Regions from separate parts of the Chryseobacterium sp. POL2 genome, predicted to be linked through region 2. Evidence: riboswitches for the same ligand, from Rfam matches in the RefSeq annotation. Region 2 holds a riboswitch; the other holds the start of a gene.
What was found. Region 2 has a riboswitch for cobalamin ahead of G6R40_RS04185 (T9SS type A sorting domain-containing protein). Riboswitches for the same ligand answer to the same signal wherever they lie in the genome.
Positions count from the first base shown of each region.

Region 1 (7,151 bases), 670 kb from region 2:
AATTCTCATTATTGTTCTGTTGAATTTTGATTTGAAGGGACAATGATTAAACGAAGGGATGAATCTTTATTAAAATAGCTCCACATCCAATTGAAAAATATTGCCAATTTGTTTCTGACACTTAGTATAAGCATCAAATGTAAGAACATCCAGAAATACCAAGCAAAAAAACCTTGAAATTTAAATTTAGGTAAATCTACAACTGCACGGTGTTTTCCGATGGTTGCCATAGAGCCAAGATCTTCGTACTCAAATTCTTTCCAATTGGAGATATTAGGTTTTAAAAGATTTTTTCCTAAATTTTTTCCTTGGTTAATAGCCACATTGGCAAGCTGTGGATGTCCTTGAGGGAATTTCGCGGTTTCCATATAGGCTATATCACCGATGGCAAAAATATTATCATAACCCAAAATACGATTATAACGATCCACTTTGTAACGGTTGCGGATAAGATTATCTTTGTTAAAATCCGAAATCACATTACCTGTTACACCAGCCGCCCAGATGACATTATTACTCGGAATTTGCTTTCCACTTTCGAAGAACACAACATCGCCATCATAAGCGGTCACACGCTCCTCGGTCATGAAAGTAACACCTAATTTTAGAAGATATTCTTCGGCTTTATTCTGGGATTCCACACTCATGGCTTCCAAAGGTTTTGCGCCAGAAGAAATCAAAATTATTTTGAGTTCATCAAAATTCATGTGAGGGTAGTCTCTCGGCAAAACTTCGCGTTTCATTTCCGCAAAAGCACCTGCTAATTCTACACCAGTAGCGCCGCTTCCGACAATTACGATATTCCAGTTGCCATCATCTGTGCGGGATTTTTCGATAATCATTTTTTCAAAAGTCAACAAAATGTGATTACGAATACTAATGGCTTCTTGCGTATTCTTCATTCCAAAAGTCAAATCCTCCATGACTTGATTTCCAAAAAAGTTGGTTTTACAGCCCGTTGCAATGATTAATTTATCGTACGTAAATGTACCTTCATCTGCAATAATTCTGTTTTCAGAAGGCACAATTTCTTTAATTTCGGTCATTCGGAATTGAATATTTTTTGACCTTTGAAATATTTTTCTGAATGGGAACGAAATATTAGAAGGCTCTATCCTACCGCTGGCAACCTGATAGAATAAGGGTTGAAACATGTGATGATTAACTTTATCAATAACCATGACTTTTTTGTCTGCTTTTCCGTTAAGCTGCTTGGCGAGTTGCAATCCCGCAAATCCGCCTCCTATTATTACAATTTTCTCCCTAATCATCGTTTAAAAATTTACACAAAAATACTTCATTTTTTCTGCTTTAAAGAATAGCAAAATTCATGCTTCAAAATTTGTACAATAAAAAAACGACAACCCGTAAGTCGTCGTTCTATTAAATTTAATTTGACCTTAAATTAGTTTTTGTAAAAACCATTAACACCAATACCTCCGTTGATTTTTCTAATTTCTGACCCAATGATTGAGTACACTGTAATTTCGCTTGGCGAGTTGAAGTCTTTAGCATTCGATGTGAAAATTTTCCCATCAATAACATTAAAACCATACAAAGTCCCATCATTCGATTGTGATGCAGAGAATAAATATTGCGGGATAACGTCGTTCAACGGAAGCGAATACACTTTGTTAGCTGAAGAAAAATAAGCAACATCATTGGCAATTTCCAAATTGCTAGCATCTGCAATCCCTTTTAATTTTATTTCTTTAGCAATGCTTGTTGCACCAGCGTTTATTCTATAAATATAAGAATCTACACCATCCGAGGTAATACTGTACACATTATCACCATAACCAATTGTTTTTTTGATATCACCATTCGGAACACTAATTGTGGTTTGGAAAGCATTATCCGAAGTTTTGATGATGCTAATTTTGTTACCATAACCAAAACTAGCATTTTGGACATAGACTTTATCACCAGCTACAACGACACGCTCTGCAACATCTTCAATATTAATTTTTTTAACAAAACTAAAATCACTTAACTTATATACAGCCACATATTTCTCTCCTAAATATGCATCATTCGTGATATAAATATAATCTTTAGAAAAGGCGACATATCTCGGATTATTGATATTTGTCGAAATTGTTGTCATTTTTTTGAAAGAATAACGATTAACAACTTCAACTTTATTGGAATTATTGACTACCAAAAAAGCTTTATCATCTTTAACAGCAATTGTCTGTAAAATATCGCCTAAAACTTGGTTGTCATTATTCAGGGCATAGATATTCTGCGCAACTTGCGACAAATCAGAAGAAATATAAGACACTTCCGCTTGATTTCTATTATACCCACCTTCTACACTTACCAAAACGCCACCTTCGTAAGCGCCGTTGTCAACGATAACTTCTTGATCATCTTTACAAGCTGTCATAAACAGCAAACTTGCGGCAAACATGCTCGCTAGCAAACTTCTGATTTTCATAATAACTATTTTTAAAAATTAAAATTCATATTAACGGCATAATTGCGCTTCGGCATCCAATAGCCATAGACTGTTCTGTACACTTCTGATGTCAGATTATTAACTTTAAATCCAAGTTTCAACGATTTCAAAACGGAAATATCCAAACCAAGATTAATAACATAAAACGACTCCATCGTGTACATCTTTGACTCATCTGCATCACTGAAAATTTTGGAATTCCAAATAGTTTGCAAATGCAATCCTATCATTTTATAACTAAAATCCGCGCCCAAATTAATTTTATGAAAAGGCACGTATGGCAATTGTTTTTTTCGTGCCTGATCTTCCGATTTTGTATAAGCATAAGAGAAAAAAGTGCGATAACTAAAATCTTCAAATTTCTGCTCGGCGCCCAATTGTGCTTCAATCCCCAAAGATTTCACACGTTCGGTATTTTCTGCCTGAAAAATTCCGTTTGCACCAGGAATCCAACGTATCATATCTTTGATATCCATAAAATATGGCGTTACACTTGCATGTAAAAATTTCCATTTTAAATTTTGTGAAAACTCAAATTGCATCGATGTTTCTGGTTTCAAACTTGGATTTCCTCCAGGTTCCCAATACAAATCATTGAAAGTTGGCGCTCGAAAATTCTTTGATGCACTAATTTTGATATTATAAAAATCCGAAACTTTATAATGTCCTGCCGCGGAAAACAAAAACGGACTGCTGACATGTTCTACAAATTCCTTTTTAAGACCAACTTCCCAATCAAAATTTTTGATATTATAATTTCTGTACAACAAAGCTGCAGAACCTTGATGGCAAGAAATATTGCTAATTCCAGTTTCAAAACCAAGCGCTTCAATTTTACTAACTTCAGCTAAAAAATTGATTTCCGAATCAGAATTAATTTTAAAATTAAAATCGTTTTTAATTAAATATTGTTTGGTTCCGCCGCCAGATTTTGTGGAAGGGATTTTAGAATTCATAAAATACTGATAATCATCCGTGAGATAGGCCACTTTCACATCATTATTTATTTTCAAGGTTTTCAACTTCCAACCGGCAAGACTGCGGAAAGTTTGACTCAAATATTTACTTGGCGTGGAAAACTCAGACAACAAAGGATAATTTTGTTCCGCATCAAAAATCTGACTTTGTGAGTAGATTTCGTTGTGGTGATCTAGTCGTAGCGCAAAACCGAGGTTAATTCCCGTATTTTTATATTTTGCATTTCTATTGACATAATATTGTTCTTCAACCTCAAAATCATTATCACTTTGATTATGATTTACAGAAAACTGAACACTCAATTTATCATTGCTATAATTAGTTTTTAATAATGAATTAAATGTCCCGTAGGAAGCATATTCTGCAAAGATTTGATTTTTAAATCCTTTGTTATATGAAAACAAATTGTTGAGATGTATCGAGCCGCCAATCGCTCCAGAACCATACAAAATACTTCCGCCACCGTATTTAATCGCAATATTATCATAGCCTAATAGACTTATATTATTAACATCGCCTTGACCTAAAAACTGAGAATTAATATTAATGCCATTCCAGACAAAAGCGGTTTGTTGCGCGGTAGTTCCACGAAAAGAAGGCGAAGACACCATTCCGCGCCCATTTTCTTTAATATAAACTGGCGTTTGAAAACTTAAAAATTCTGAAAGCGATGTTGCATTCTTGAGGATCTCATCGGATTTCACAATTTGGATTTTGGAAAATTGTTCTGCTTTGGGAAGTTGCTGATCGATAAAAACAGTGTCAATAACTGCTTCTTGCGCAAAACTTACTACCGAAAAAAAGAACGAAAAAGAAAAATATAAATGCTTCATACCAACCGCTTTTCTCCCGAAAGCCTTATTATTTTTTGTTAATATTGGCAGGTCTCCTGACTTTCGCAGATGGCATCCCTTCTCGTGTTAACAATGGTTAATGATGACATCTTTTGTTCGCGAATTACAGTTGCGGGGACAGTTGAAGACTCACACTTCATTCCCTTTTAATTTCGAAATATGATTTTCGAAAACCAATAATGCAAAAATAAATAAAGTTTTTCTTTTAAATCAAATGATTATGAAAAATATTTCACATAAAAATCATGAAGCGGTTTTGGAAACGATTTTTGATCGGCTTCATCTTTTGTTAAACTTAAAAAAACAAATTCTTTTTTTAAATTTTCAAAATCAGAAAAATCTGGAATATTAATTTTAAATATTGAAATTTCTAAGTTACGATGCGTCAACTTATGCCGAATTAATTTTTCGCTTTCAACTTCATGGGGAAAATCACTCAGATCAATATTTTTTGGGAACTCAAACAATTTTTTCCATATATCGGAAGTATCCCGTTGCTTGACCAAAAATTGATTGTCGTGATGAATAAATTGATATGTCAATGTCAAATTTTCGACTTTCGTTTTCTTCAATTTAACTGGGAATTGTTCGATTTTTCCAACCGCAAAAGCGCGACAATCGTCCTGCAAAGGACAATCACCACACATAGGATTTTTAGGCTTACATATTGCGGATCCTAGATCCATCATGGCTTGATTGAAACAACCAGGATTATCGTCTGGCATAATCAATTCCGCCAACTGAGAAAAATATTGTGATGCTTTAGAATTAGAAATATCAAAATCGTCAGCAAATAGCCGCGACAAAACTCTGTAAAAATTACCATCTACTGCAGGGATTTTTTCTTCAAAAGCAATGCTGGCAATTGCTGCAGCCGTATATTTCCCAACGCCTTTTAATTTTAAAAGCTGAGAATATTGATTGGGAAATTCGGAGTCATAATCATTTATAATTTGTTTTGCAGCTTTGTGAAGATTAAGCGCTCTCGAGTAATAACCTAAGCCTTTCCAATACAACATAACCTCCTCTTCATTGGCATTTGCAAGGCTTTGCACGTTGGGAAACCGCGCTACAAAATTAATATAATGCTGAAGTCCTTGTTTCACTTGCGTCTGTTGAAGGACAATTTCGCTAATCCATATATTATACGGATTTGTATTTTTGCGCCATGGCAAGTCTCTTTTATTAGTATGATACCATATAAGTAGCTTACTGCCAATATAAAGAAAGTCAGTCTTTTGTTTGTAAGTTTTCAAAAATATGTTTTATATTTGCACACCAAAAATATAAACAAAAAAGGAAATGACAAAGGCAGAATTGGTAAACATCATCTCAAATAAATTAGGCGTAGAAAAAAATGATACTCAGAAAGTTATCGAGGCATTTATGCAAGAGATAAGAACATCAATGTATAACGGAGATAATGTTTATCTAAGAGGTTTTGGATCATTCGTTATTAAGACTAGAGCAGCAAAAACGGGAAGAAACATTTCTAAAAATGTTGCAATTGAAATTCCGGCACACAATATTCCGGCATTCAAACCATCGAAAACTTTTGTTGAAAAAGTAAAAACAAAAGTAGCAATAAAGAACTAATTAATTTAATATTAACACATAATAAAATTTCTAAATTATGCCAAGCGGAAAGAAAAGAAAAAGACACAAGGTTGCGACCCACAAAAGAAAGAAAAGAAGAAGACAAAACAGACACAAGAAGAAGAAATAGTCTTCTCGGAAAGTCATATACATATAAATATAGTTGGTGTTTTTCGCCGACTATATTTTGTTTTCTGTATATGCCAACAACAACGCCATAAAGATGGCATAATATTGACTATTGATGTCTTTCGTAAAAGGCAATTATTAAATAAGAATTTATGAAGAAAGAATTAATCATTTCGCATGAGAATGATTCTTCACAGATTGCCCTGTTAGAAGACGGTAGATTGTTCGAACTCCACGAGCTCGAATCAGATTCTGATTTCGTCGTTGGAGATTTATTCCTTGGAAAAATAAAAAAACTGGCTTCCAACCTTAATGCCGCTTTTGTCAACATCGGATACGGCAAAGACGCTTTTTTGCATTATCAGGATTTGGGACCACAATTTTTATCCTATCAAAAATTTTTGAAGGATAGTATTGCAAAAAGGCAAAACACTTCTAAACTGAAGGATTTTGCGGTACAAAAAAGCATTGACAAAAATGGCACTATTGACAAAGTTGCCACCGCTGGAGATCTTGTTCTTATCCAAATCACCAAAGAACCTATTTCAACAAAAGGGCCTCGTATATCGACACAGATATCATTAACAGGTAGATTTTTGGTATTAATTCCATTTGATAATAAAATTTCGTTATCAAAAAAAATAAAAGATTCAGCAGAAAAAGAAAGACTTAGGACTTTAATAGAAAGCATACGCCCAGAAGGTTTCGGGGTTATTATCAGAACGGTTGCAGAAGGCAAAAAAGTTGCGGAACTGCATAATGATATGAATCAGCTGATCCAAAAATGGGAAGATTGTTTTAAAAACATTCAGAAAAATAAAGTTCCTAGCAAAGTCCTTAGCGAGGAGGACAAAGCATCATCTATACTAAGAGACAACTTTAATCAGGATTTTGTCAGCATCATCTGTGATGACGAAGCTATGGTGCGCGATATGAAAAACTATCTGGAAGTTATCTCGCCAGAAACTAAAAACATTGTTCAGTATTACGATTCTCACATTCCACTTTTAGAATATTATAATGTTGAGAAACAACTAAAGCAAAGCTTCGGGAAAAATGTCAATATCCCGAGTTCTAAAGGTGCTTATCTTGTTATAGAGCATACAGAAGCGCTTCACGTTGTAGACGTCAAT
Region 1 covers NZ_CP049298.1:1,549,704-1,556,854, forward strand. Annotated here, with positions in the region: gene trmD (tRNA (guanosine(37)-N1)-methyltransferase TrmD) at 1-9, opposite strand, end outside; gene G6R40_RS07090 (NAD(P)/FAD-dependent oxidoreductase) at 9-1,271, opposite strand; gene G6R40_RS07095 (YncE family protein) at 1,406-2,440, opposite strand; gene G6R40_RS07100 (TonB-dependent receptor plug domain-containing protein) at 2,452-4,272, opposite strand; cobalamin riboswitch at 4,301-4,486, opposite strand; gene mutY (A/G-specific adenine glycosylase) at 4,512-5,549, opposite strand; gene G6R40_RS07110 (HU family DNA-binding protein) at 5,596-5,889, shown strand; gene G6R40_RS07115 (ribonuclease E/G) at 6,171-7,151, shown strand, end outside.
Region 1: linked by a shared signal. The riboswitch ahead of G6R40_RS07100 (TonB-dependent receptor plug domain-containing protein) and the one ahead of G6R40_RS04185 (T9SS type A sorting domain-containing protein) in region 2 are both predicted to bind cobalamin.

Region 2 (7,151 bases):
ATTATGATGTGGCAAGAGCTAGGACTTTTCGACTATGGTGAATATTGGATGTATGTTGGGCTAAGTGTTTCTGTTAGCTTAATAGCCATCGTACTTTGGGGAACTTTATCAGGCTCTATGATTCCTTTTATTTTAAAGAAATTAAATCTTGACCCTGCAACATCTTCCGCTCCTTTTGTCGCAACACTAGTTGATGTAACAGGATTAATCATTTATTTTACCGTAGCGGGATTATTTTTAACGGGCAGACTTTTATAATCGATAATGTTGATAACAGCAAAATATACATTTCCTGCAAAAGGAAAATTGATACTTGGTTTATTATTAAGTATTTTTTTCAGTGTTATTGTTATTCTTAATCGGGATTTGGTTATCGATGATGCTTTTATAACATTTCAATACGCCAAAAATTTTGCAGAACATTTTAAACCTTGGTATAATCTAGATCCTTTTTATCAAGGAAATGGTCAAACAAGTGTTTTGTGGATGCTGGTTTTATCTGTTTTCAACGTATTTGGAATTGCTTCCGAAGATATTTTTTATATTCTTAATCTCATATTGGGATATGTTCTGATTTATCAATTCATCAATCATTTTTTTAAAACTAAAAACAGCATTATTGAAATTATTTTCAAAACTGTATTCTTAATATTTTTCTGTTTTTGGATGGGGCTTAATGCCACGCATGGTTTAGAATCTCTGGTATCTACCATGGTTCTTCTAATGTTCCTTAAAAACTGGAAAAATCCAAACAATTATTGGAGTTTGCTCATGCTTTTGGTACGTCCAGAATTTGGTGTTTATTTGGTGTTTTGGGTATTGGATTCAGATTTTAAACAAACCAAAACATTCGTTCGAAAACTCATACTTGCAGCAAGTTCCTTTGCTTTGATAGCTCTTTTTTATTTAAGTTTTTTTGATTATTACATTCCGCTTCCATTTATCTTGAAATCCCAAAGTACAGCTTATGGATTAGTTGGTGTTAAAGTATTTATTGGTTATTTATTGCTTTTTGCGCCTATTATTATCAGCCTTTTCAAAGAGAAACGATATCTTTTTTTAGCACCATTATTATTTTTTATATTTTACTATACATTCAGTATCAATAGCTATTCAGGAGGAATTTATGTTCGTTATTTCTTTCCGTTGATGGTTTATTTTTTATTTATCAATTTTAAAATTAAATTTAACAAATGGATTTTCGCATCTATTTGCATGCTTTCAATACTAAGAATGTTGGATTTAAGCTTTAACTTTTATGAAAATAAAAACAACGTCATCATTGATAATCAAGGTTTTGTAACCAGTTATGGTGAAATGACCAAACGCATCAAACCGACTGATAAAGTTCTTATTATGGATGCGGGACATGTCGCTTATTTCTCGGATGCCATGGTCTACGACGGACTTGGACTCAACGATGCTACAATGCTTCTAGCACGGAAAAATAAAGACAGTCTAGGTTACCGAAAATACGTCGAAAGTCGCAATATAAACATCGTAAGTGTTGTTTCTAGTGAGCCAGATCGTTTTGTGCCTCGCCATGATTCTACTTTCACCTATGAGAGTCTTCATCTAAAATCGAAAAAAATACTTTACGTTTTCCCTCTCGACAACCACTATTTTTTATTTGTTTATCAATATTAAGCTTTAGAATTCTGTAATTTTTAGTATTTTTAAAACTTAGAAACAGCATCACATTATGATTAATAAAACTGTAAAAAACGTAGAAGAAGCCTGTCATGACATTGATGACGGCGTAACAATTATGCTAGGAGGTTTCGGTCTTTGTGGCATTCCGGAAAATTGCATCGCCGAATTGGTTAAAAAGAATGTCAAGAATTTGACGTGTATTTCCAACAATGCTGGTGTTGACGATTTCGGGCTTGGACTATTGCTTCACCAAAAACAAATCAAAAAGATGATTTCGTCCTATGTTGGCGAAAACTCTGAATTTGAGCGTCAATTACTAAGTGGCGAATTGGAAGTTGACCTTATCCCACAAGGGACCTTGGCAACGCGTTGTATGGCCGCTGGATATGGGATGCCAGCCATCTACACGCCAGCTGGTGTTGGCACCGAAGTCGCGGAAGGCAAAGAGGTACGTAATTTTAACGGAAAAGATTATTTGTTAGAATATGCTTTCGATGCAGATTTTGCAATCGTAAAAGCTTGGAAAGGCGACACAGCCGGGAATTTGATTTTCCGTTCTACCTCGCGTAATTTTAATCCACTCATGGCAATGGCTGGCAAAACAACGATTGTCGAAGTGGAAGAATTGGTTGAAGCGGGCGCCTTGAATCCTGACGAAATACACACGCCAGGAATCTATGTCCATCGTATTTTCCAAGGAAAAAATTACGAAAAAAGAATCGAGCAAAGAACCGTTCGTAAAGCTTAATATTTTTTAAATTAAATAATACTATGAATTTAGGTGCATTTTCAATTAGTTTAAGTGTTAAACATCTTGAAACCTCCAAGTCTTTCTACGAAAACTTAGGTTTTGAAGTCTTTGCAGGTTCTTTGGAGCAACACTATCTCATCATGAAAAATGGGGATTGTCTTATCGGACTTTTCGAAGCTATGTTTAATGGAAATCTTTTGACCTTTAATCCGGGTTGGGATCAAAATGCGCAAAATATGGAAAACTGGGACGATGTGCGGACAATTGCTGAAAGTCTTGAGCAAAAAGGCCTGAACGTCAACAAACAAATCAGTACAGAATCTGGTCCAGGAAGTCTTAGTATTATCGATCCAGACGGCAATATGATTCTTATCGATCAACATCGTTCGTAATAATTTTTAAAATACAAAAAGCTTAGTTTCCACTAAGCTTTTGTTTTTTTATCAGGATCTTTTTTCTTTCGTCCAGCATTCATTAAACTTTGATGAATCAAAAATTCGATTTGACCATTCACACTTCGGAACTCGTCAGCAGCCCATTTTTCGATGAGTTTATAAGTATCTTCATCCATTCTTAATACAAAACTTTTTTTGCTCATTTTAATAACTTTAAAAGCATCAAAGCTTTTATTCTAAGCTTGATTAATTATACAATGTTCCGGCATTCAAAATAGGTTGTACTGCTTTTTCGCCACACAAAACCACCATAAGGTTGGACACCATCGCGGCTTTGCGTTCGTCATCCAAATCTACGATATTTTCCGCGGACAACTTTTTCAAAGCCAAATCTACCATGCCAACAGCCCCTTCCACGATTTTGGTTCTTGCTGCGACAATTGCCGTGGCTTGTTGTCTTTGCAACATTGCTCCAGCAATTTCTGATGCGTAAGCTAAGTGCGAAATTCTTGCTTCCTGAACGACAATTCCCGCTGGAGCCAGACGTTCTGTTAATTCTCTTTCCAAAATATGGTTAACATCTTCACCACCGCCACGCAATGTAATTGGCGCATTTTCGTCTTCTAAATTGTCGTAAGGAAAACTTACCGCCAAGTGTCGCACTGCAGCTTCACTTTGAGTTTTAACGTATTCTAAATAGCGTTCTACATCGAAAGCAGCTTTGTATGTATCGCCGACTTTCCAAACGATAACGGCACCTATTTCGATAGGATTTCCCATTTTATCGTTTACTTTAAGCGTTTGACCTTGCAGGTTTTCTGATCTAAGACTCATCCTTTGCGATGAATACAAGGGATTTATAAAGAATAATCCATTATCTTTTACCGATCCAACATATTTCCCAAAGAAATTAAGAACGCGCGAATGATTGGGCTGAATAATCATTAAACCTTTCATAAAGAAAAATGACAATAAGACCGCCAAAACAGCAATAACAGTCAAAAAAGGATTATAATCGATAGAATAGATAAACAATCCTATTCCTCCAAAAAATAAAACAAGGCTTATTAATAAAGCAATGTAACCAGACATGGGTTTTAAAACTTTTTCCATAGTATTAAAATTTTGATATTAATTTGATATCATAAAGATATAAAAATTTTAATTATAAAACAAAAAAAACGCTACAAGAGCGTTTTAAAACATTACAGCTTTATAAAACTATGTGATGTTACTTTATTTTTTGTTTTAATAATCAAAATATAATTTCCTTTCGGTAGAAAATCTACATTTATCGCAGAATCTCTCAGACTATCACTTTTTAAAATCTTACCTGATGTATCAAATATTTGATAATCAAAAATAAAATCAGCATTGCGCACATTAATTATGTTATTAACAAGACTCGGATAAATATTGATCGCCTTATTCTCAAAATCATGTGTTGACATGGTGGCACAATTATCCTGAACAAATGTACCCGATACAACTACAATACTATCATTACAATCTTTTTTTATCAGGTTAAATCCTGTATTAGCCTCAATATTAATTAGTGTAATATTATTGACAAAACCGTCCATAAAATCAAAGGATATCAACTGATTGTTTTTTACAAGAATGGTTTTTAACAATGGGTTATTACTAAATGTTATGTTTGACAAAATATTAGATTCTGCTGAAAACCAATTTAGCTTCGTAAGTCCTGACAAGTTAAGACTGGTCAATTGATTCCCATTGATGTGTATACGTTCTAGATTAATGTTTTGCGAAAAATTGAGATTGCTTAGCTGATTGTTAACCAAAAATAGACGTTGCAAATCTTTCAATTCTGACAAATCTATACTAGTCAATTGATTATCATTAATGTATACAATTTTAAGTTTAGAATTTGTTGGAAAGATAACTTCCGACAATTGGTTATTGTTAAGCTCCAAGTTGGTAAGATTGCTTAGTGATGAGATATCTAGCGTACCAACAAGTTTATTTTTTCGGAGATTAAGCGTTGTGAGTTTAGTATTTTGTGATAAGTCAATCTTGTTAAGATTAATCAAATCTCCAAGATTAAGCTCTGTTAAGTTGGTAAAATACTCGATACCTGTTGCATCATAAATATTAGGATAATTGGCGAGGTTTCTGATAGATGTTAGACTTTTTGCTTCATCTTGAGAAATTTGACTGTCCTTGTTGCTATCTACCGCAGGGTAAGCTTTGATAATTGCCGCTTTAAAGTTAGCATCTGGAAAGTTAATGATTTGCGCATTGGCAAGATTTGCGACCATAACAAAACCGCTGAGAATTGTAAAAAATCTCTTCATAAGTATAAAATTAAATTAGTTTAACTCCCGAAACCACAGGGATATACTCATAAAGAGTCTTTATGAAAAAACAAAAATGTTCTTCACCTTTATCCCCGAAAGTATCAACATTAGGCAGGTCTCCTGGCTTACATCTTGATGTCGTCCTTCCCAAATTTTTGTTCAGTGGACTCAAAAAATGACATCAAGTTTTTTAGTATACAGTTGCGGGTACAGCTCAGGTCTTTAACCTGATTCCCTTTTCATAAAGTAAAACTTTAACCTAATTGCTGCAAATATACGATAAATAAAGCTTTTTCTGGTAAAACAAAAAAAAGACACATCCGAAAATGTGCCTTTAATATATTTTAAATTATACAGAATTAAGGTTCTACATCTGTTCTTTCATCTTTTTTAATATGAAGACTTTGGTGGAGCTTCTTGTATTTAATATAAGAAACTAATGTTAAAGTCAACATAAATGCCAATCCAAGATATACCCAAAGTGGTATAGGAATCGCATCTCCTTTTGCATACGAGTGAAGTCCTGTCAAATAATAATTAACGCCGAAATAAGTCATCACCATAGAACAAAACGCAAACATGGTCATCACATGGAAAAGATGTCTTCCTCGTAATCCAGGAACCAATCTCATGTGTAAAACAAAAGCATAAACCATAATGGAGATAAACGCCCAAGTTTCTTTCGGGTCCCAGCTCCAATATCGCCCCCAACTTTCGTTAGCCCAAACACCACCTAAGAAGTTACCAACTGTTAAAGCCAACAGTCCTATTGTTAAAGACATTTCGCTGACAATAGCCAATTCTTTTATAGTCGTATCATTGTGTTTTTTGAAAATATTAGGCGTTGCTATGATATAGAAAAATAGTGATATAACAGCAATCAACATAGATAACGAGAAGAATCCATAACTGGATGTAATAATTGCCACGTGAACAATTAACCAGTAAGATTTAAGCACCGGAACCAAAGGGGTAATTTGTGGATCCAGAGCTGCCCCACCGTGGGCAAAACCCATCATAATAACCGCCACTAAGAATCCCGCTGCAGGAATCAAAGCATTTGAGTTTCTGTACAAGGCAAAACCTGCAGTAATACCAACCCAAGAAATAAAAATAATTGCTTCGTAGCCATTACTCCATGGTGCATGACCAGAAATATACCATCTTGCAATAAGACCTAAGAAGTGTAAAACATAACCAACGGCACCAAGATAAATTAAAGTTTTAACAACTTTATGCATAATTTTACTTGGTTTAAACAATTCTATAAATGCTAAAATTAACAGCAATCCTCCAAGAATAGTATAGAAAATCAACAACTTAAAGTTGATATCAATTTTGTTCATGAAAACTTCCAACTCAATTTTTGCATCTGGCGGAATAACTTGTTTTCCCCATTTGTGTTGATAAGCTTCAACTTTTGCAAGCTCTTGATCTGCTTTTTTCCAATCGTTATTTTGGGTTGCCATAAGAACCGATGACAAATATGGACCTAAAACTTCTTGCGCATTTTTATCTGCCTCAAAATCTGGCGTCATTACAGAATTCCATGTATGATTAGCATCGTTTTGAACAGGAATCGTACGGAAATATTGATAAGACATCAAAGCATTAAGCACCTGGACTTTATCATTAAGCTTGATAACGGCTTCATCGAATTTGCTCTTATCAACTGGTTTTTTGCGGAATGCTGCATTGTATTCGTCTTCTAGTACGAAACGTAAATTTCCGCTCGCATCCGCTGGGAATAATTTCACCAAACTCGTGAAACCTTCTGGCGTTGCTTTGGTAATTTTCGCTAAATCTTTCCCAACTTTTCCACGCGTTTCGATTTTAATAATGTTGACTTGCGCCCAGAACATTGGATCGATAATCGCCGCTAAAAACCATTGATCGGCATTAAGATGTTGGAAACTTCCTTTGCTTGTCAATTTATGCAAAATATCCAATGCCTGCGTATTAACTGGCTGGATACGACCTTCATAAGACTGTACCAACATGTGTCCAAACTTCTCGGCGTGATCGGGATCA
Region 2 covers NZ_CP049298.1:882,680-889,830, forward strand. Annotated here, with positions in the region: gene mgtE (magnesium transporter) at 1-258, shown strand, start outside; gene G6R40_RS04160 (hypothetical protein) at 265-1,647, shown strand; gene G6R40_RS04165 (CoA transferase subunit A) at 1,703-2,401, shown strand; gene G6R40_RS04170 (VOC family protein) at 2,425-2,796, shown strand; gene G6R40_RS04175 (Arc family DNA-binding protein) at 2,829-3,002, opposite strand; gene G6R40_RS04180 (SPFH domain-containing protein) at 3,046-3,912, opposite strand; gene G6R40_RS04185 (T9SS type A sorting domain-containing protein) at 4,005-5,117, opposite strand; cobalamin riboswitch at 5,213-5,398, opposite strand; gene ccsA (cytochrome c biogenesis protein CcsA) at 5,480-7,151, opposite strand, start outside.